Regions from separate parts of the Oceanobacillus caeni genome, predicted to be linked through region 2. Evidence: riboswitches for the same ligand, from Rfam matches in the RefSeq annotation. Region 2 holds a riboswitch; each other region holds the start of a gene.
The links. A riboswitch is a leader RNA that binds a small molecule or an ion and turns the genes downstream of it on or off. The one in region 2 is predicted to bind cobalamin.
Positions count from the first base shown of each region.

Region 1 (7,986 bases), on a different contig from region 2:
TCTTCTCCCAAAGTTTCCGTGTCTCTACCAACAATGTACGATAATTTTAATCTTGCTTCCTTAAAATTGCCCATTTTAAGAGGTACATAGACTTCTAAAGCCGCATCTTTCAACCCCTTTCGAGCAATTGTTGTGGAAATAAGAATACTTTCTAACAAAATACCGGCAATAACGTGAATATGATAGAAGCCCCAAACTAGTAGAAACGTTATAAAGAAAGTCACTGTTATCATCATTAATACCATGATGATTCCTTTTAATTTTCGTGACTTCCCCCGGTTCCATTTCTTCTCCATTCTAGAAATTCCACTTCCCATCCATTTCACAGGATGTGGCCATGAGGGTGGATCACCTATAATGGAATCGATAAGAATTGCTAATGTTATGGCTATCAAATGATACACAATCATTCCTATTTCCTCTTTTGACTTTTTTGAATAGATTCTCTTGTACACCAATAAACTGCTTTACTAATTAACTTACCTAATGCGGTGATGGTACCTGCAAAGTCATGCTGTTCCCCTCTTTGGGTTGCAGCTATTAAAATACTATCTGTGGACGTTCCGGTTGCATAGGTTCCCGTAACAGAATCGATTACTTTTTGATCCTCAAGGGCCCTAACCTTTGCTTCCGTTGCCGTTACCATCCCTTGAATAAAGGCTTCTTCCGTTATTTTTGCGTTAATAAAAATCCATGTATTAATCGTTCCAGGAATAAACTCGGATGAATGGCTTTCACTATGTGTAGCATCCACCGCATTACCAACACCAGCAGTGACAACGACAAAAATGGATAGCCCACCGTGTTCCATCCATTTATAAGACACGTCATCTAAAACAACAGCAGTCATCATCCCTACTGTTTCAAGCGGATCAAAACCTTTTTCACGTAAATAATTCATCATTTCTTCTCGGTGATTACTACAACTGTAACCTTTGTCCACATGACGATTAACAAATGTCTGATTCCATCCTAATCCTGATCCAACTACACCAGATGACATGGTTTTTAGGGGAATTGGTGACCGGAGTACTATATGATGTTTACGATGTTGTAGCATGTCAGCAGTAATGTTCACTGCTTCTACTTCTTCCTTTTCCCATTTAGGGAGTAATGTAATTTGTGGAGCTGGTACTCTTGGGTGGGCGAATTTTTTAATATCTGTTTGATACACATCTTGGATTCGATCCTCTTTCAACACTTCATTTGTCTTATTCTGAATATTAATCATCCCTTTTTCAAGCAGCAAAAGACGATCACAATAAAGCCCAGCTAGATTTAAATCGTGGAAAATGGAAATAACCGTAAGCATTCCATCCCTTGTCCATGTTTTCAAAATATCTAATAATTCTTTTTGATAAGAAAGGTCTAGATGGTTCGTCGGCTCATCTAATAATAAAATTTCTGGTTCTTGCGCAAGAGCCTGAGCAAGATTGACCCTTTGACGCTCCCCCCCTGAAAGTTGCCCAAGATTTTTGTTTTGCAAAACATCTACCCCTGTTTGCTTCATTACTTCTTGAACAATTTTCTCATCGGTCTCTGTCCACATTTGAAGAAAACCACTTTGGTGTGCATAGCGCCCTAGAGAAACTGTCTCTTTAACCGTATAAGAAAAGGCATGTTCAGAATGCTGTGGAAGAACAGCAACAATTTTAGCCAATTCCTTTTGCGAATACTGTGATAGTTTCTTATCCTTTATAAAAATACTACCTTCTTTAAAAGGTAGTAATCCACTAATCATTTTAAGTAAAGTCGTTTTTCCACTTCCATTCGGTCCTAAGATGCCAAAGAGCTCCCCTTTAGCAACATGAAAAGATATATCTTTTAAAACCGATTCACTCGAATATCCACCTGATATTTGCTGTACTTCAAGCATTGTAACCCTTCTTTCTATCGTTGTCTCCGTTTGAGAAGTTGTTCAAAAAGTCCGGTGAAAATGACACTTCGCATTTCTTCGTTGGCTTGCTTTTCCGGTACTCACGTATTAACTGCATACGTTCCGTTCCTCAAAGCTAAGCCGCCTCGAACTACTCGGTCCTTTTCATCCTCCTTTTTGAACACGTCGTTTGATTAAAATAACAGCAAACGCTGGAGCGCCAATTAATGCTGTTATGACCCCTATTGGTAATTCCGTCGGGGAAATGATGGTCCTTGCAATCAAATCTGTCAAAATTAGAAAGCCGCTTCCTGTTAACATGGATAATGGAAGTAAATGCGTATGATCAGGTCCCCATAAGCTCCGAGTTAAATGTGGAATGACTAACCCTACAAAACCAATTGTTCCTGATACGGCAACTGCTGCTCCTGTTAAAATCGATCCAGCCGTTAAAATTACTAGTTTTCTTTTCTTTACATCTACCCCTAGATATTGTGCTCGATCCTCACCGAATGACATCGCATTTAATTCTCTACCATTCGCCATTAATAACACAGAACCTAGTACAAAAAATGGCAAAATAATTTTAATATAATCCCATCCCCGCATGGAGACACTCCCTAAAAGCCAGCCAATAATTTGCTTTAATTCATTACCAGTGAGTGATATCATGAGCGAAATAAAGGCACCTAAAAAGGAACTAAAAATAACACCTGTTAATATAATCGTTTCCACTCTCATCGAACGATCAATTTTACGAGCAAATGTTAAAACGAGAAAAATAGTAATAAAGGCAAAAACAACGCTTAAAAATGGTAAGGTGAATGCTCCAATATATGGCAGGGAAATACCAAAAAAGATGGTGACAACTGCACCCACTGAGGCACCTGAAGAAACCCCTAATGTATAAGGATCTGCTAATGGGTTTCTAAGTAGACCTTGAAAGGCAGCACCAGCAATGGCTAGTGCCGCCCCAACAAGTCCTGCTAAGATGACTCTTGGCAATCGAATATTTAATACAATACTTTGATACATCGGGTCAATATGATCAATAGAATAATGAAAGATTTCTGCACCAATAATTTGAACGATGTCTACTATTGGTACAGAAACCGTACCGATAGATATCCCCAATAATAAAGAAAGAATCGTAAATATAGTTGCTAATGTATAGGCAAGAATCTTATTCTTCGCTAAATATTTCAGGGTAAACTGCTTTCGCAACTTCTTTAACTCCTTCAACAAGTCTTGGGCCTGGACGACTTACAAGATCAGTTTGGACATCAAATACTTGGTCTTCCTTAACTGCAGTGACATCTTCCCAACCTTTTCTTTCCTTCACTTGGTCTATAGCATCTTCTGTATACTCACCATACGTCGTAATGATGACATCAGGATTATAGCCTAACAATGTTTCTTCATCTACTTTAGGCCAACCTTCCTCCTCTATAGCGTTATCTGCATTTATTGTGGCTAATATCTCATCCATAAATGTATTTTTTCCACCTACATAAATTTCTGGCGCAGGGGAAATTTCAAAAATAACAGATTTCTTATCTGCCACTTCTTCTGCTTTTGCTTGAATATCATCAAATTCATTCTTCATATCGGTTATGATTGTTTCCGCTTCTTCCTCGGTACCAGTTACTTGACCAATCATTTGAATCGTATCATATACTTGATTGAAATTTGTTGCATCATTTACAACAAGAACTGGGATACCAGAATCTCTTAATTGTTGAAATCCCTCTTCAGAACTTCCCATACTAGAAGCATGTGCTAATACTAAATCAGGCTCTAAAGATATAATTTTTTCAATATTAAATTCCATTCCACCAATTTTTTCAATATCCGCAACTTCTTCCGGATAATTATCGTTGTCAGATACTCCAACTACCTTATCACCTAAGCCTAATGCAAAGGCAATTTCTGTATTACTTGGAATTAGAGAAACGATTTTTTCAGGCTCTTTCTCAATCGTTACTTCTTGGTCTGTTGCATCCGTAATGGTTACTGGGAATGCTTGATCTCCTGCTTGTTCCGCTTGTTCTGTATTTTCAGCATTATTATCAGTGTTTGCATCCTTTGGTTCTTCACTACCACAACCAGCAATCATTCCAATTGCGAAAAACATTAAAAATAAAAGCGACATTAACTTTTTCATTCTTTACAAATCCCCCTTAGAAAACTTGGCATTCTCCATACTTTTGGATGAATGCCTTAGTTGCACTCATGAAAATCTTTACGGTGGGGCGAGTAATCGGATCCCCAGATGGAAAAGATTTTTATGCTTTCCTAACTGCTAAATACTTTTGTAAAACAAAAAACATCTCTACAGATGAACGTAAAGATGCAGATAATTCCAGATAGTATAATCCTGTCACCACCTTCCTCCCATCCTCGTAGGTACTAGTGCGTTGAATTAGGCAGGTATCCTGGCTCATGATCATTGCTTACTACACCTTCCCATACATAACGTATAGTGGTATTTGTAGTTCGCTCCCATTTACAGTGGCGGGACCGCGTTGGGTTTGCACCAACTTCCCTTTTAAGAGGTTGTTCAAAAAGTCCGGTGAAAATGACACTTCGCATTTCGCATGAATGCTTGCTTTTCCGTTCCTCACGTATTTACTGCATACGTTCCGGTAACGAAAGCTACACCGCCTCGAACTGCGACGCACAGGACGTGCTAGTATCGGCGTTGCAAAAGGACGTTGCGCAGTTAGCCGACCTCGGTCCTTTTCATCTCCCTTTTTGAACACTCACTTTCAGTCTATATTAGACACCTAATTCCATTTCGTATATAATTTTCCATTACTATTTTATCATACTACTAAATACGCAAAATGAAAACAAAGCATACTCTTTTTATAGCAAATCATGCAGAATTATGACATATTAAGATTAATTTTGGAACGTGAATCAAATGGTTCGTATACTTTTTTCTCCAAATATAGAAAACTAATGATAAAATATTACTATTAATAGTTTCTTTACAGAAATAGGAGTGTTTGAATTGAATAAATCTAACTTTGCAAGCACAACCATGGAAACCGTTCAATGGTTCGTTTTCTTACTTGCAAGCTCTGTTGCTATGCCCATTGTAATTGGAGCCATTTACCAGATGGATTTTATCGAAGTATCTGGGTTAATGCAGCGTTCCTTTTTTGCCATAGGCGTTGCTTCTTTACTTCAAGTTTTATTTGGCCATAAACTTCCAATTATGGAGGGTCCAGCGGGAATTTGGATTAGTATTTTTTCTGTCATGGCCGTAACGGGGTTACAAAATGGAAACTCTTTAGCCGATACATTACGTTCATTAGAAACCCTTATGCTCTTAACAGGGCTCTTTTTATTTTTATTCGGTTTCTTAAAACTCGCACAGAAAATCTTACCTGTTTTCACACCGTTAGTTACAGGAACCTTTTTCCTACTATTAACGGTTCAATTAAGTGGTACCTTTTTGGGCGGGATGTTAGGCCTACAAGGGGATTCCAATACCATTCAGTTAACAGAAGCAATCCTTGCATTTATTACCTTCTTTACCATTCTAGGATTATCAACCTTCGCTAAAGGTTGGTTAAGCAGTTATGCAGTTTTCATTGGAATTGTTATTGGTTGGGTAGGCTATGCCATAGTTATCGGAACAGAAAACCATCCGGGAAATGTCTCATGGTTTTCATTCCCTGAACTATTTGCCTTTGGAACACCAATTTTCGATATAAGTCTAATTCCAATCGCCTTTTTTACAGCAGTCATTGTTATTTCTAATACAGTTGCTTCCATTGTGGCAGCCAATCAAATACTAGGTCGACAACCGAAAGACAGTAATACAGAAATAAACAAAGGAACAATGTTTTCTGGTATTAGTCATGGATTAGCTGGAGGGTTTGCCGGAATCGCAAATGTGCCATTAGCTACTACTTCTGGCTTTATGGCTTTAACCGGTCAAAAACGTAGGAAACCTTTTGTTTACGCTACGATACTGTTAATTATCTTTACGTTTTTCCCACCGGTCATTTCACTTATATCTAGCCTTCCGGGTCCGATTGCGAATGCAGCAATAATGGCCTCTTTCGTTCAATTAGTTGGGTTAGCAGTGAAAAATTTAACATCAGTAAAATTGGACTCAAGAAAAATAACTATACTTGGGGTCTCCTATTTAATCGGAATGGGAATTATGTTCTTACCAACTGAAGTATTTGCTGATTTACCAATGATCGTGCAAAACGTAATGGGTAACGGATTAATTGTCGGAACAGGTTTAGTCATCATTATTGAACAACTATGGAGAACGAAAAATAACGTGGATTAACATTTAGAATCCGCATTGCGTGAATGGGATATCAGTATTTAAAGAGAAATCCGAACTAACTCAAATTCTAATGGAAGATTTTTGATCATAGTTCGGATTTTTTCAGACTAATATTTTTTTTCTAGCTTCTCCATCATTTTATAGATACTTCTTTCATCGCTTCATTTACCTGTATATTAGCTTTTTCACTAATTATTTCTGTTAACTTATCTTTCATTTCATCTGACATGACAACACAACTTGTTGATCTGAACCTACCCTTTACCTTTAATTCATACCCGTTATTCACTTCCTTATTAAATCCATAAAATCTATGATTCATATCAATCGGAATGAATTGAACATCTTTTATTTTATTCCAGGAAATAAACCGGTTTCCTGATAATATGCCGTCATCCACGATTGCGAATAAATTCAAAATATCATCGGAGTATGTCAAAGGAAGTAAAAACATGACATTTAACAGCCAATTTATACTATCTTCTTCTCGGAAAAAAAATAATAAGAAAAACATGGTAACAATAAAAAGAAGCAAACAAGAATAGAAAATAATTCCTCTTTTTTGCCGAGAAAATATTGGATGATAAATTAGCTTATCTGGATGTTTTCGAATCCCTAATAGTTCCTTTTCCGATATAGGTAAAACAACGTGATGACCTAATCGAAATAACACTTGAACAAATTGATAAATATAGTATCCGATTGCTAGAAAAAATATCAGTTCTAAAAATAAGACCAAGTGACGTTCCTCCTTTATTACAGAATAATACTTGTTACCATCCTTACGGGTTTCATGAAGAAAAGTTTCAGTTATTTGATCATTTTTCTAGGCTTTGGCCCATATTTCTTACCTACCATAACTATAAAAGGTGTTCCAATGATGGTCGGTAAAAACCAGAAAATAAGAACAGGAAATTCATTTAAGTATGGAATCTTATGTATATTAACTACTAACGTTGCTGTAACTATTCCAATATAAGAACCTAGCATTCCACCTAAATGTATCGATAACCATTTTTTCGATTTCTTCTTTTTAACAGACAGGAAACCCATTAAAGCTAAACTATAAGAAAACAAAGCAATGTAGAATAGATACTGGCTCTCTTCCCAGTTTATTATAGACATGAAAATAGCTGTTAAAAATACACCGATGTAGGACAAATGATAAATTTGTCCAAATCTCGTATGTTTTCCTCTTCTTTTTTTAGCAATCATGGCGAATACACCCGTTATTAAACAAAGAATACCAGTTAGAATATGGATGACTAGTAAAGTATCCATCATGCACATCACTTCCGATCATCTCTTTTTAAGGTGCAAATGATTATTTTAAACAATCATATCCTCCCTTATCTAACTTCCCAGTATTAATCTTGATTAATATGTTTTAAATTCCAATGGAAGGCAAGCCTAATCAGAAAACCAAAATGAAACCTTACAACTATCTCTTTGTTTTTGCTCATTTCATTCATCCCATTCATATAATTCTTTATTCACTCTCCACTAACAACATTCTAAACTTATTCGTCATCTTAGGAGAAGTATGATACACAACATCATCTGCTATGTAAACGAACGTGCTTACTTCATCTTCCTTTCCTAACCATAAATGCAAACCATGAGTTGGGAATTCACCGTTAGATGACTTATATTCAACCATTACATCATACTCAGGTTCAGAAACAACCTTCTCTCCCGGCTGCTCTACTGCAGTTCGAATAGCCGTTTCAAAGATATTCAAAGATTTTTGATCCTTAAACGAATATATAATATCCTCGTTCATACCACCTAACCC
Region 1 is NZ_JBHTKV010000015.1:46,198-54,183, reverse strand. It holds gene cbiB (adenosylcobinamide-phosphate synthase CbiB) at 1-410, opposite strand, end outside; gene ACFQ18_RS11675 (adenosylcobinamide amidohydrolase) at 413-1,876, opposite strand; gene ACFQ18_RS11670 (FecCD family ABC transporter permease) at 2,042-3,100, opposite strand; gene ACFQ18_RS11665 (ABC transporter substrate-binding protein) at 3,060-4,040, opposite strand; cobalamin riboswitch at 4,285-4,480, opposite strand; gene ACFQ18_RS11660 (purine/pyrimidine permease) at 4,893-6,191, shown strand; gene ACFQ18_RS11655 (hypothetical protein) at 6,325-6,930, opposite strand; gene ACFQ18_RS11650 (DUF2306 domain-containing protein) at 7,002-7,481, opposite strand; gene ACFQ18_RS11645 (hypothetical protein) at 7,681-7,986, opposite strand, start outside.
Region 1: it holds a riboswitch for cobalamin, as region 2 does, so the genes downstream of both, ACFQ18_RS11665 (ABC transporter substrate-binding protein) here and ACFQ18_RS11170 (ribonucleoside-diphosphate reductase subunit alpha) in region 2, are expected to answer to the same signal.

Region 2 (7,986 bases):
CAACAAGCTGTTGAAGAAGTCCCATGTCCCCATCGGTGAACGCTTCAATAATAGGTGGATAGTCAAACGGTTCTTCTTCATACATATACTCATCATCCTCTAAAAGGTAAGAATCAGAAAGAGTTGGTAAGGCGGTTGAATTTTCCAAGAGTAGTGTGGCTGCTCCTGTAAAGAAAACAACTAATACGATGGAAACAATGATCCCTAAGATGATTCCTGTTTTCTTTTCACGGTGAAGTGGATATTGTTCCGGATTGGCCCAATGATCTAATGCATTCATTCGTTTCGGTAAGTCAGGATGAGTGGAAAGCTTTTCACTTAGCCAAGCAAAAAAGCCAGATTCCTCACTTAATTGTTCTACATAAGCTTCTTCATTCACCTTTGCCGAAAGCCTTTTGCCTATCGCTAGCATGGATAGTGCTTCTTTAGCCGCGTCCATATTACCTACATAGTAAGTAGCATAACGATCACAGGTGTATTCACAAGCTCGTAAATAGGAATTACCGAGAAAGGGAATGAACATGGACGGAAGAAGCAGTAAATGAACCAACACATGACGTCGCTTTAGATGAGCAAACTCATGAGCTAATACAAACATCAATTCTTTTTCACGATTATCTTCAACGAGGTCGAATATTTCCGAATATACAACAACCATGTTCTTACCAAAGAAACGACTCGCAAATGCATTTAGTACCCCCATAGATTCCATTATATAAATAGCAGGTACTTTCTCTAATTCCATATCTTTGGCGAGGTTTACCGCCTTTTGGTAAATATCTGGAAATTGCTGTTCACTCAGTTGAACCCCATTTCGGCGAATGGATGCCATCGATAATGCGTGAAAAAAGTAAGAAATAAGCATAAATCCTAAAATAATTGCAATTCCAATAATCGAAAAAACTAGAACAACATAAACTAAAATACTAAACAATAAAGTGATAATAAAATAAACGTTTTCTTTACGATGAACTAATCTATTCTTCAAATCACTTTCATCAAGCATTTTACTCCCTCCTTGTAACGATTAATCTTTTTATTTATAACAATAAGATTATAAGTGATAGCTAATTAAATAGCTATATAATCTTTGGAAAATTTGTGTAAATGAAGTGGTGCTATTTTTGCAAAGGGAATTGTATAAAAAGTGAAACCTCAAGTCGATAGATTAATGGTGGTTATTTTAGTAGTTATAATAAAATGAAAAAATATTTCAAAAACTATCGCAGTTGGGAAAATAGTATGGTATAATCACGATTAAATATTTAGAAAATTTTATCGTATAAGATGGGGGAAGAAAGATGAAAAAGTTCTTGCAATTACTTGCTATCATTACTTTTATCGCAATACTTACGGCATGCGGCTCTGATTCTGATAATACTGTAGCGGAATCAAATGAAGATGCAACTAATTCTAGTAAAACAGAAGGAGAAACTAGTTCTGATGGTGGAGAAACGTTTACTGTTGGTGCAACGCAAATCTTGGAGCATCCATCATTAGACAAAGCTTATGAAGGATTCCAAGCAGCAATAAAAGACGCTGGTTTAAACGTTGAATATGACTTTAAGAGTGCACAAAATGATCAAAATAACGTTAAAACCATTTCTGATTCATTTGTAGCAGACGGAGTGGATTTAATTTTTGCCAATTCTACTCCAAGTGCATTAGGGGCGTTACAAGCAACAAGTGATATTCCCATTGTTTTTACATCTGTATCGGATGCAGTAGAAGCTAAATTAGTGCCATCTATGGATCAGGCGGGAGAGAATATTACAGGTAATGTAGATTTACATCCAGATGCAATCAGTGAAACAGTTAAATTTATAGATCAATATTTCCCGGATTCAAAAGTAGGAATGGTTTATAATGCAGGTGAACAAAACTCTGTAACGCAGGTAGATGAAGTCAAGAAGGCTGCTGAAGATACAAGCCTTGAAATCGTTGAGCGTACAGTAGCGAATACTGCTGAAGTACAACAATCTGTAACTACTTTAGTCGGAGAAGCAGATGTTATTTATATTATTACGGATAACACGGTTGTATCTGCTCTTGATAGTGTTGTTGGTGTGGCAAATGATCAAGACATTCCATTAATTGTTGGTGAGCCGGATTCATTAGCAAAAGGTGGCTTTGCAACATTTGGAATTGATTATTATACATTAGGATATCGAACTGGCGAGATGGCCGCTGATATCTTAAGTGGAGAGAAAAAGGTAAGCGAAATTCCTCCAGAATTTCCGCCAGAAATTAAATTATTCATCAATAAAGATGCGGCTGAAGAACAAGGAATTGAATGGAATTCCGATTGGGATGAATCTGTAGTTGAAGCAGAAAAGTAATTACCGACATATTAGTACGTTAGAGCCAGTACAGGAACTGGCTCTATAGTGCTTTTTACCCCCTGAAGAATCATACAACATGTTAATTGCACGAAAGGAATGGAAATTATGTTTATATCATTATTTGGAGCTGTAGAATCAGGAGTCATCTATGCCATCATGGCCTTAGGTGTTTATTTAACCTTTCGTGTCTTAGACTTTCCAGATTTAACTGTAGAAGGAAGTTTTGTAACTGGCGCATCGGTTGCTGCCTTTTCTATTATCAATGGGGTTCCTCCAATTATCGCTACTTTACTTGCAGCAGTTGCTGGATTTTTAGCAGGTTGTGTAACAGGTGTCTTGCATACGAAAGGAAAAATTAATTCATTATTGGCCGGTATTTTAATGATGACGGCACTTTATTCTATTAATCTACGGATTATGGATCAGCCAACTTTATCTTTATTAAATGAGACTACGTTATTTCAACAATTAACATCTATTTGGGATGCTATTGGACTTGACTCCGTATTTAATGGCCTCCTTTCTGCGATAGGAATGGAAAGATTCCCTAAGACTTGGTCCATCGTTATCGTTATGATATTCGTCACCCTCGCTATTAAACTTTTAACGGACTACTTTTTAAAGACAGAAGTCGGTCTTGCATTACGAGCAATTGGTGATAACAAGAAAATGATCCGTAGTCTTTCCGCAAACACGGATTCACTTATTATCGTTGGCGTCGGTATCTCGAATGCGCTTGTTGCCCTTAGTGGCGGATTAATAGCTCAATTAGGTGGATTCTCAGATGTTAATATGGGGCTAGGACTTATTGTTATCGGTTTAGCTTCTATCATTATAGGTGAGGCATTATTTGGTACAAAGACGATTGTTCGAGCTACTTTAGCGGTCATTCTTGGAGCAGTCATTTATCGAATTATCGTCACACTAGCTTTACGTTTTGACTTCCTTGAAACTGGGGACATGAAGTTGATTACTGCAATAATAGTTGTTGTTGCCCTCGTTGCTCCCAGAATCATTCAATCTAGAAAAGAAAAAAGACGACGTATCATGAAACGTCAGCAACTTAAGGCAGGGGGAGATAGCCATGCTTAAACTACAAGATATTTCTATTACATTTAATGAAGGCACTCCGGATGAAAAGAAAGCTTTACAAAACATCAATCTAGAACTTGAAAAAGGGGACTTTGTCACAGTAATTGGTAGTAATGGAGCTGGTAAATCAACACTTATGAATATCGTTTCTGGAGTGCTAATACCTGATGTCGGGGATGTGTTTATTAATGGGAAACAGGTTGTAGATTTGCCGGAATATAAGCGTTCTAAATATATTGGTCGTGTCTTTCAGGATCCTATGGCCGGAACAGCACCATCTATGACGATAGAAGAGAATTTGGCGATGGCGTATTCTCGTATAAGAAAGAGAATACTTAAATTAGGTGTTACAAAACAGCGAAAAGAGATGTTTAGAGATTATTTGAAGACTCTTAACTTAGGTCTAGAAGATCGATTAACTGCGAAGGTTGGCTTACTTTCAGGTGGGGAGAGGCAGGCATTATCCTTATTAATGTCTACTTTTACACAACCAGATATTCTTCTTTTAGATGAGCATACAGCTGCTCTAGACCCGTCACGTGCAGAATTAATTACGAATTTGACAGAAAAGGTTGTCAAAGAATCCGGATTAACAACATTAATGATTACCCATAATATGCAACAAGCATTGGATTTAGGAAATCGATTAATTATGATGGATAAAGGGCAAATTATTTTCGATGTTCGTGGGAAAGAAAAGCAAAATCTTACTATCGAAAACCTTCTGCACGAATTCCAACGCATTCGTGGCGAACAATTTGGCAGTGACCGTGCGGTGTTAAACTAGTATCAAATCTATTAAAATTAAAGGTACAAGGGCATTTTGAAATGCTTTTGTGCCTTTTTATTCCACTTCAAGCCTCTATGGGAGATTAACTGCCGTAAAGGTCCGATAAGTGTGGCTAACCATCAGTGGGGGATGAAGGAAAAAGCCCCCACTGATGGAAGTCTTCTTTATGTATTTTTTGTATTGCTTTCTATTAAACTCTATGATATGTTTGATTCATCAATATATTGTACATAACAGCAAAAGCAAATACTATATATAGTGAATAGACGAATGGTGACTGTAGTCTTAATAGGGAATCTAGTGTAAATCTAGAACTGCCCCCGCAACTGTAAGTGTTACGAAAGAGAAACCCACTGTATTAACAGGCTTTAAAGACTGTGATATGGGAAGGGCTCTAGTAGGTTTGATACACAAGTCAGGATACCTGCCATTTTTCTTTAGTTTCAAATCCCCGGGGTGAGGGATGGTGAAATGATAGATTGGTACATACTTTCTGTCGTTTATAACCGTTCATGCTCTGGTGAACGGTTTTTTGGTGTTTAATTACAAGAGGAGGGCTATGATGATTGTAGAAATGGTTAAAGAAAATGAAAAATTAAATAGGGTGATAGAAAAGGCGGCAAAAGGCCTATCTTTAGACATAGGCTTATTCATAGAAAAAGTAGAGACAAGTCTTAACCATTATCAAGAATATGAAAAAGGATTAGATTTTCTAATAAAAAAGGCGCTAGAAGAAATAGATGAGGCAAACCCAGATTGGTCCTTCTTTGCCGCAAGACTTTATTTACAAAGATTATATAAACAGGCAGCAATAAACCGAAATTACGATGATAAAAATAAAAACTACGGATCATTTCTTAAATTAATAAAGAGTTTAACGGATAAAGGTATATATTCCAGTCATTTCCTGGGAAAGTATACGGAAGATGAAATTAATTATTTTGGGGATTTAATAGACCCAGATAAGGATATGAATTTTACATACTTAGGGATTTATACTTTAGCTACTAGATATTTGGCTACAGATTTTGAGAAGAATACACATGAGCTACCACAAGAACGCTGGATGATTATTGCGATGCATTTAATGCAAAATGAAGATAAATCAAGACGGACGCAACTAGTAGAAGAGGCATACTGGGCACTAAGTAATTTGTATATGACAGTAGCAACCCCAACGCTAGCAAATGCCGGCAAAACCCATGGTCAGCTATCTAGTTGTTTCATTGATACAGTCGATGACAGCCTTCAGTCCATTTATGATAGTAATACAGACATTGCTAGGTTATCTAAAAATGGCGGTGGAATCGGGGTTTACATGGGTAAAATTCGTTCCAGAGGTAGTGATATAAAAGGTTTTAAGGGGATGTCCAGTGGAGTAATTCCATGGATTAAACAGTTAAATAATACAGCTGTAAGTGTTGATCAGTTAGGAACGAGGAAAGGCGCAATCGCAGTATATTTAGATGTATGGCATCGAGATATTGAGGCATTTTTAGATCTTAAGTTAAATAATGGCGACGATCGAATGCGTGCTCATGATATTTTTACCGGAGTTTGTCTACCTGATTACTTTATGGAACAAGTAGATAAGAGAGGGGAATGGTATTTATTTGATCCGCATGAAATTCGTCAGGTTATGGGCTTTTCATTAGAAGACTATTTTGATGAGCAAAAGGGAAGTGGGAGTTTTCGAGAAAAATACGAACAGTGTATCGAAGCACCACTTCAATCCAAAAGAAAAGTGCCGGCAATCGATATCATGAAACGGATTATGAGATCGCAACTTGAATCCGGAACCCCATTTATGTTTTATCGGGATGAAGTGAATCGAAAGAACAGTAATGCACATACAGGGATTATTTATTGTTCCAATTTATGTACAGAAATTACGCAAAATCAATCTCCATCTGAGTTTCTAGAGGAGTATGTGGAGAATGAGGAGACCATCGTTAAAAAATATAAACCTGGTGATTATGTTGTCTGTAATTTAAGTTCTATTAATCTAGGTAAGGCTGTTCCAGAAGGGGTATTAGAACGTCTTATCCCTATTCAAGTCCGGATGCTGGATAATGTTATTGATATTAATACATTACCAATTAAACAGGCTGAACGAACGAATAAAAAGTACCGCGCTATTGGGCTGGGGACATTTGGTTGGCATCATTTATTAGCAGTAATGGGAATCAAGTGGGAAACGGAAGAAGCCGTTCAATATGCGGACACCCTTTATGAAAAAATAGCCTATTTGACCATTAAGAGCAGTATGAAACTAAGTAAAGAAAAGGGACATTATCCTGAATTCCATGGAAGTAAATGGAGTACAGGAGCTTATTTTGAGGAAAAAGGATATAAAGATGATACCTGGATAAAACTCATGGAAGAGGTAAAAGAAAACGGAATGCGTAATGCATATTTAATGGCTGTAGCACCGAATTCAACGACTGCTATGATCGCTGGGTCCACCGCAAGTATTGATCCGATCTTCAAGCCTTTCTATTACGAAGAAAAGAAGGATTTTAAAATTCCCGTAACTGCACCAGACATCGACCATCGTACGTATGATATTTACCGTCGTTCTGCTTACATCGTGGATCAACGTTGGTCCATTAAGCAAAATGCTGCGAGACAGAAACATATTGATCAAAGTATTTCTTTTAACTTTTATGTACCAAATACAATACGGGCATCTGTGTTACTAGACCTTCATCTACAAGCATGGCGTGAGGGACTAAAAACGACATATTATGTAAGATCTACATCAAATGACGTAGAAGAATGTGAATGGTGTCAAAGTTGAAGGCAATAATCGCGTATTTATCTTATAGCGGTAATACAAAGGAAACAGCAGAATTAATTGAAGAAACATTACTAAAAGAAAATGTTGAAGTAGAGATGCACCGGATAGGGATTGATTTGCCTATTAGCCCAGAGCAATATGATTATATTTTCCTTGGAACTTTTACATGGGAAAGAGGGAGTACACCAGATGAAGTTAAGGATTTTGTCCTGGAAATAGGATATAAACCGCCAAATATATTTGTCTTTGGTACAGGAGATACACAGTTTGGTGGAGATGATTTATTTTGTTTGGCAGCTAGTAAACTAGCTATCTTTTACAATAGTTCCTATCCGGAGTTAAAAATTGAGCAGTCACCAAGAGGAAGCCAAGCGAAAAAGGTGATCGATTGGGTAGAAGGAGTGTTATATGGTGCAAAATATAATCTTAAACAAGGCTAAAACACTGGAGCCGATACATCCAAATAAATCAACCGGGATATTTGGTGGTACTTCTAGTGGAATTCTGAATTGGAATGATATTGCGTACCCCCATTGGTACAAAATGTATAAACGTCTAGTAGGGAATTACTGGCAAGCGGATGAAATTAATATGTCCAATGATGTAAAGGAATTTCCGAGATTAACACCTGCTGAACAAGAAGCATACTTAAAAATTATTGGTTTATTATCTACGTTGGATGGACCTCAAACAAGGACAGCTTTACTCCTAAGTTTATATGCAACAGATCCTTCTGTTCAATCGATTATGGCGGTCATTGCACAACAGGAGGCTGTTCATAATGAAAGCTATTCCTATGTCCTATCGTCGGTTGTATCATTGGATGAACAGAAGCGTTCCTTTGAACATGGTAGAAACGATCCAGTACTACTTAAACGGAATCAAACGATCATGAATCAATATAATGATTTTGTAGAGAAACCAACACTTGAAAATATATTAAAAACTTTAGTTTATACAAC
Region 2 is NZ_JBHTKV010000014.1:31,321-39,306, reverse strand. It holds gene ACFQ18_RS11190 (M48 family metallopeptidase) at 1-1,006, opposite strand, end outside; gene ACFQ18_RS11185 (ABC transporter substrate-binding protein) at 1,302-2,339, shown strand; gene ACFQ18_RS11180 (ABC transporter permease) at 2,448-3,434, shown strand; gene ACFQ18_RS11175 (ABC transporter ATP-binding protein) at 3,427-4,221, shown strand; cobalamin riboswitch at 4,479-4,670, shown strand; gene ACFQ18_RS11170 (ribonucleoside-diphosphate reductase subunit alpha) at 4,703-7,024, shown strand; gene ACFQ18_RS11165 (flavodoxin) at 7,009-7,464, shown strand; gene ACFQ18_RS11160 (ribonucleotide-diphosphate reductase subunit beta) at 7,436-7,986, shown strand, end outside.

Region 3 (7,986 bases), on a different contig from region 2:
GGCAAGTCAACCAGCAGACTTTGATCGGACGAAAGGATTAACCGTCATGGAAAACACGTTGCAAGGAAAAGGCGATATTCAAGCGGTGTTTGCACATAATGATGAGATGGCCCTTGGAGCTATAGAAGCAATTAAAGCGGCAGGTAAAGATATCGTTGTCATTGGTTTTGATGGAGTAGAAGATGCATTAGCTTCTGTTCAAGCTGGTGAACTTACCGCGACGATTGCACAACAACCTAACCTTATGGGACAAGAAGCAGTTTCTACAGTGGAAAAAGTGCTTAATGGAGAAGAATTAGAAGAAGTGATAAAAGTACCTTTGGAATTGAAAACGAAATAGGGGAGACGTGGGGATAGGACGAATAACCGCCAAGGCATTGGCGGTTATTTTCATACATCCTTACTTTACTTTAGTAGCTTCAACAACTCGCTTCAATGATTGAATTTGACCTAAATGCATTGCCTCATGGAAAGCCCCCGTTGCAGCCAATTCTCCATAAGTCTCATTACCTAGGAATCTCTTTGGGAGTTTTTGATTAAATGCTTCGCTAGGAATCTCTTTAATACGTACCAGTTGCTCGTTTAATTGCTCGATTAAGGTTTCTACTTTAGGAATATCACCTGTCCAGTCATCTGGTTTTGTACTAGGTCCAAAAATTTCGTTATAATTTGCTGGAATCTTTTCCTGACCTTTGAAGAAAAAGTGCTCGGTTACGACCAGGATATGACCGACTTGCCAATGAATATTGTTGTTGAATCCTTCTGGAACAATTTCTAAAACTTCGGACGAAATACCTTCTAACGCTTGTGATAAAGCTTTTCTTGTTCTAGCAAATTGACCTTTAACTAGTTCGCTCATATAATAACCTCCAAATAATTAAGTGGCTTATATATAATGTATCGAATTTTCAGATATAAGTCTAATCATATGGAGTCAGGGGGACAGGTTGCAAGTGCCGAAAGTTATGATAGTCAAAGTAGTGGTGATTGGGACAAGAGATTTACCCCTAATTATGGCAAATTAAAGCCTTTGCTTTTCATATATTCTCGCATATGGGTTCTTCTTTTATTTCTCATGAAATCGGCCATCGTTTCAGTCCAGCCTATATTTTTATTATTACTAGCTCTAGACTGATAATAATCGCTTATTGTTTGATCGTATTCCTCCAGTATATCTTCATATTTTTCCTCATGGTATGTATTCTCATGAAGAATAGCATCTACAGGGAGTCGAGGTTTTACGTCGTTGATGATGGAGGGTGTGCCTAAACATAATCCAAATAAAGGGAATACTTTATCCGGTAATCCGACAATTTCCCCGATTTGCTTCGGATTATTTCGCACGCCGCCAATATAACAACCACCATAACCAAGTGATTCTGCAGCAACGATAATATTTTGTGCCATTAAAGCTGTGTCAATGGTAGTGACAAGAAAGTTTTCAAGATTATCATGCTCCATTGCTACTCCATGTTTCATACAAGCATGTTCCAATCGTTTTAAATCACCACAAAATAAAAGAAATTCCGAAGCTTCTTTCACATGCTGATTCCTTGAGTATTCGGCAATTTTCTCCCTTTTTTCTAGGTCTGTAATACGAATGATGGAATATGCTTGAACAAAGTTAGAGGAAGAAGCGCTTTGTCCCGCGCGGATCATTTCTAACAAATGTTGCTTTGGTATAGGTGCTGAAGTATATTGGCGAACAGAGACGTGACTATTCATTGTGTTCATCGTTTCCGTTAATGCATCTTTAGGGTTCATTTCGACATCGCTCCTTATCTATTAATTAATTTAAGGCAATTATAGTATAGAGGTGCTAGTATTACAAAATACCCGAAACAGATAATAACAAGAGGAGTCCGTTATTCTGGCCCCTTGGAATATACAAAATTTATGTAATTATTGAAATATTAAAGCGGAGATGTTATACTTGGACTAATTTAATAGGTTTAGGAATAGGTGCAATAAAATATTCTTTTGAACAACCTTTTTTATTGCTTAAAAGGGAAATCGGTTAAACTCCGATGCTGTCCCGCAACTGTATATGGGAGCGATTCGACTACATACCACTGTTTTCATTCGTATGAAAATGGGAAGGTTCGAAAAGTGATGACCATGAGCCAGGAGACCTGCCTATTCTAGCAACATCCCAACCTACGAGGATAGGAGGTGTTAGATGCGACTGGGTTGACATGATAGCCATTGTTATCATGCTTCATCTTAATCTGCTTTTTATGTGTTTATGCATGCTAACAACTTCTATAGGGAGTTGTTTTTTTGTTTTCTGAAATAAAATCGGAACACATGGAGGAAAACCCAATGTATGGGACCGTTAGTTATTTTATTAAAAGGTTAAAGGAAATCATGATGAATAATTTAGTTGTTGATCAAGCATCTACATTGCAAGTGTGTTATTCACAAATAAAACAAGAGATTCGTGCTTACGCAGAAAATAAAGAGAAAGAGGAGGCTTATTTACTTAACTTTGAAAGGGCTTTCGACAATGTGCGAAAAGATTTACTAGGACAAGAGGAGGAGTTTGATGAAAACAAATATTGACTTTGTTCCAGGCCTTGAAGGGGTTATTGCAGCAGAAACAGCGATTTCTTTGCTTGATACAGAACAAGAAAAAATCATCTTAAGAGGCTATGATCTTATTGAATTGTCGCAGCAATATGATTATTTGGATGTTGCGCATCTGCTTTTAGAAGGTAAATTACCTAATTCAGAAGAAAAAAGTGAAATGGAAGAAAAGCTGAAGGCTGAATACCATGTTCCTACTTTTGTAAACGATGTTTTTTCTTTATTGCCTAAGCGGTTACACCCGATGGATGGATTGAGGACTGGTTTATCTATTTTAGCCGGCATTGATAAGAACATGGATGATCGTTCTATAGAAGTGAATAAAAACCGGGCCTATGAACTATTAGCAAAGCTTCCGACCATTACCGTAAATAGCTATAGAATTCTAACTAACGATGAGCCCATTTCCCCACGTAAAGACCTACCGTATAGTGCAAATTTTTTATATATGATAACAGGAAAAGTGCCATCAGAACAAGAAATGGAAATTTTTGACCGATCCCTACTTTTATATAGTGAGCACGAAATGCCAAATTCAACATTTACAGCGAGAGTCATAGCTTCCACACAATCCGACTTATACGGATCCTTAACTGGTGCAGTTGCATCACTAAAAGGGAATTTGCACGGGGGCGCGAATGAGGCTGTGATGCATATGTTGCTAGAAGCTAAAACAGTCGCTGGATTTGAAAAAATGCTAATGGATAAGTTGGAACGGAAGGAAAAGATTATGGGGTTTGGACATCGTGTATATATGAAGAAAATGGATCCAAGGGCATCTATTATGAAGGAATCTTTAAAGCAACTCTGTGAGAAAAAAGTTGATTTTTTATTGTTAGAAATGTGTGAAGCTGGAGAAAAGATAATGGAGGAAGAAAAAGGCCTATACCCTAATCTTGATTATTATGCTGCTCCAGTATATTGGATGCTTGGAATTCCAATTGCATTGTATACCCCAATCTTCTTTAGCGCACGGACAGTTGGATTATGTGCTCATGTAATCGAACAACATCAAAACAATCGACTTTTCAGGCCACGTGTACATTATATTGGCGAGCGGTAATTCGATCAACTGGGGAGTTGTGTACCGCCCGCCGATAAGTGACAGGCACTCATACTTATCATATAGAAAATTTAATAGGAAAGGAAGAGGATTTTGCTAAAAGTAAACGAACAAACGAAAACCGATCCATTATTAGAGGAAATTACGGACTATGTTCTAAACAAAGATATTACGAGTACAGAAGCTTATACAACGGCTCGTTATGTTTTGTTGGATACATTAGGAGGTGGCATTCTTGCACTCAGTTACCCAGAATGCACGAAGTTACTTGGACCTGTTGTACCTGGGACAATCGTACCACATGGAACTCGTGTGCCCGGAACATCTCATGTTCTTGATCCAGTGCAGGGGGCATTTAATATAGGAACGATGATCCGCTGGCTTGATTATAATGATACGTGGTTAGCGGCAGAATGGGGACACCCATCCGATAACTTGGGTGGCATATTGGCGGTTGCCGATTATATTAGCCAAATTCGTGTTGCTAAAGGGCAACCTCCTCTTCTTGTGGACGGTGTATTGGAAATGATGATTAAGGCTCATGAAATCCAAGGTGTGCTTGCGTTGGAAAATAGTTTAAACCGTGTGGGACTTGACCATGTTTTGTTTGTCAAAGTTGCAACGACTGCTGTTGTTACGAAAATGTTAGGTGGTGGCAGGGAGGAAATTAATAACGCATTGTCCAATGCCTGGATTGATAATTCAAGTTTACGAACGTATCGGCATGCTCCAAATACGGGTTCTCGTAAATCATGGGCTGCAGGGGATGCTACTAGTCGAGCGGTATTTTTATCCTTGTTAGCTATAAAGGGAGAAATGGGCTATCCATCCGCATTAACGGCACCAGATTGGGGATTCCAAGATGTTTTATTTAACAAACAAACCTTAACACTCGCTCGTCCGTTAGATTCCTATGTGATGGAAAATGTATTATTCAAAGTTTCCTATCCTGCTGAATTTCATGCTCAAACTGCGGCGGAAGCGGCTATCAAGTTGCATCCGAAAGTAAAAGAACGTATGAACGAGATTGATAGAATAGAAATTACAACTCATGAGTCTGCTATTCGTATTATTGACAAAAAGGGCCCTTTAAACAATCCTGCAGACCGTGATCATTGCTTGCAATATATTACGGCAATTGGACTCTTAAAAGGGGATATTACCGCAGAGGATTACGAGGATGAGGCTGCAGCAGATCCGGTCATTGATATGTTACGAGATAAAATGATAGTTACGGAAAACAAAGAATATACCAAAGATTACCTTGATCCGAATAAGCGCTCGATCGCTAATGCGGTTCAGGTTCATTTTAAAGATGGGACATCAACAGAAAAAGTGGAATGCGAGTATCCATTAGGTCACCGTTTTAGAAGAGAGGAAGCATTTCCGAAAATTATCGTGAAATTTTCCTCCAATCTATCGACACATTATACAGAAAAACAACGAAAGAAAATAGAAGAAGTGTGTTTGTATGATGATAAAATCCGTTCGATGCATGTGAATGAATTCATGGAACTATTTGTCTAATAGCAGAAAGGATAAACCTTACTCTCTGCAAGTACAATTAAGGCGTTCTCCAGCCTAATGGCGAATGCCTTAGTTTCTAATTAATCCATAAAGGAGGGCTTTATTCATGGCTTGGATAGTCGATCAACAGTCATCTCAAGTAGAATTGGCCAATCAATTTAAAGAATTAATCAATGAAGAATCTATTTTGCAAATCCCCGGGGCGCATGATGCGATGGCAGCGCTTGTTGCAAAAAATGCAGGATTTTCGGCACTTTATTTGTCGGGTGGTGCTTATACAGCGAGCAGGGGGCTTCCTGACCTTGGAATTATCACATCAACGGAAATAGCAGAAAGGGCGAGGGACCTTATTCGGGCCACGAATTTACCACTACTTGTTGATATTGATACAGGATTTGGTGGTGTTTTGAACGCCGCTCGTACGGCAAGAGAAATGGTCGAGGCGAATGTAGCCGCTGTTCAGATAGAAGATCAAAAACTCCCTAAAAAATGTGGTCACTTGAACGGAAAACAACTTGTTTCCACAGAAGAAATGGTTCAAAAAATAAGAGCAATCAAAGAAGTTGCTCCATCTTTAGTTGTTATTGCACGGACAGATGCACGTTCGGTTGAAGGTTTGGATGCAGTTATGGAAAGATCACAAGCCTATATACAAGCCGGAGCGGACGGGATTTTCCCAGAGGCGTTACAGTCGGATGAAGAATTTCGATTGGTTGCTAGAAACATAGATGCACCACTTTTGGCAAATATGACGGAGTTTGGAAAGACACCATATATCACCGCAGAAGAATTTGAAAATATGGGCTTTAACATGGTAATCTATCCAGTGACTTCATTAAGAGTGGCTGCAAAGGCTTACGAGCGGATATTTGCTTTAATTAAAGAGCAAGGCACTCAGAAACAGGGAATTTCGGATATGCAAACCAGAAAAGAATTGTATGAAACGATATCCCTCTATGACTTTGAGGAACTGGATGAAAACATTGCAAAAACACTTTTGCCAAAGGATTAACATTTCCTTTGGCGACTTGTCTTTCATCCATCCCTGGGGTAGAGTGGCTGATATCTTTGGGTTGAGTACTGATATCTCGGTTTTAGTGCAGATTTTTAGTTTGTAAAACCCTTTGGGGAAATATGGTAATGGATTCCCTAAAGGCAAATAAATAAATGTGCAACGATAAAATAAACATTATCCAGGCCAGTGTCAAAGAAGTTCTTTATAACAGCTAAGGCCTATAAATATTTCAAGTCAAAGGAAGAAATGGATTAACTATTAAAAAGGGTAGGATTTCAACAGTGGAATTCTTTGGAAATCCGAAATGGATTTTGTGTTAAAGGGATTAATAAGTGGGAGGGGGCGGATGGCGTATAGGTTGTTATTTATAAAGGTTAAGGCTTGTCGTCGGAGAAGAACCAAATATTCGATTGTTGATTGGAGAATTGTTTTTTAAAATCCAAATGCTTTAATTTTCTTTAAACCATCTCCCCATATAAAAATATGGGAAGGTGGTTGTTACCGTATGGAGAAAAACATATTTTCCATTTACCTAAACTAGCCCTGTTTCAGTAATTTTCATGTTCGATAAGAAATTCGTAATGGCAAAAGAATTTGCTCCAAGCGCGGTGGAATAGTTACCTAAAATAGAAAAGCGAATCGCTGTATTCGATTTGTGATAGAAGGAAAGCCTTTCTTCGAGGACACGTTTGATTGGATTCATAATCCAATTCTCAAATTGTGCCATGCGGTTTCCAATGATAATAACTTCTGGATTAAATGTGTTTATAATATTAATTATTCCAAATCCAATGTTTTCCCCAAGCGTATTTAATAATTGTAAAACTTTAGGGTTCCCCTTTTGTGCCTCGGTTAGTAAAAAGTCTAAATCAATTTCTACATTCTTGCTTGCTAAATCTTGTTTCTCTGCTATTTTAAATAATGCACTTTCAGAAGCATATAGTTCCCAGCATCCACGGTTTCCGCATGAGCATTTTATACCGTTGGTGTCAATAGTAAAATGTCCCATTTCCCCAGATATACCTGAGGATCCTCTGTAAAGCCGGTTGTTAATAATAATCCCTGTTCCAATTCCAATTCCGATACTTACATAAATTTGATTCGTAATATCTTTCCCAGCACCATATAATTGTTCACCGGTTGCACCGGCGTTTGCCTCATTTTCAATACTCGTTGGAATAGAAAAACGATCCTCTACTATCTTTTTTAAATCAATATTTTTCCAATTTAGGTTTGGTGCAAAAAGAATCCTTTCATGTTGATCGACTTGTCCTGGAACTCCAATACCAATCCCAATAATACCATATGGACTTTCTGGGGCCTTTTTCATTAGTGATTCAATGCTTAAAAAAATCTGATTGATTATTTCATCTATTTCTAATGTGTTTAATGTCTTCATATTTTTTTCAATAATGTCCCCATTGAAATTAGTAAGGATACCTAAGATATAGTTTACACCCAAATCTATCCCTATTGAGTAACCAGCATGCTGATTAAAATAGAGCATAACAGGTTTTCTTCCTCCACTCGATTGTCCTGAACCAATTTCATTTACAAACGATTCTTTGAGCAATTCTGAGACCATAGTTGATACGGTTGCTTTATTTAATCCGGTATCTTTTGAAATCTGTGCACGTGAAACAGGACCTTTATCTTTAATTGTATTAAATACAATGGTTTTATTGATTTGTTTAACGAGATTTTGATCCCCTGTTTTTAATAATTTCATTCCTTTTTCTCCCTTATCTAACGTTTATCCGAATAATATCACAGTAATAATTTTTTTGAAATAAAA
Region 3 is NZ_JBHTKV010000003.1:169,417-177,402, forward strand. It holds gene rbsB (ribose ABC transporter substrate-binding protein RbsB) at 1-340, shown strand, start outside; gene ACFQ18_RS04315 (DinB family protein) at 401-859, opposite strand; gene nfsA (oxygen-insensitive NADPH nitroreductase) at 1,012-1,764, opposite strand; cobalamin riboswitch at 1,944-2,154, shown strand; gene ACFQ18_RS04325 (hypothetical protein) at 2,323-2,562, shown strand; gene mmgD (citrate synthase) at 2,546-3,649, shown strand; gene ACFQ18_RS04335 (bifunctional 2-methylcitrate dehydratase/aconitate hydratase) at 3,743-5,176, shown strand; gene prpB (methylisocitrate lyase) at 5,283-6,188, shown strand; gene ACFQ18_RS04345 (ROK family transcriptional regulator) at 6,724-7,920, opposite strand.
Region 3: it holds a riboswitch for cobalamin, as region 2 does, so the genes downstream of both, ACFQ18_RS04325 (hypothetical protein) here and ACFQ18_RS11170 (ribonucleoside-diphosphate reductase subunit alpha) in region 2, are expected to answer to the same signal.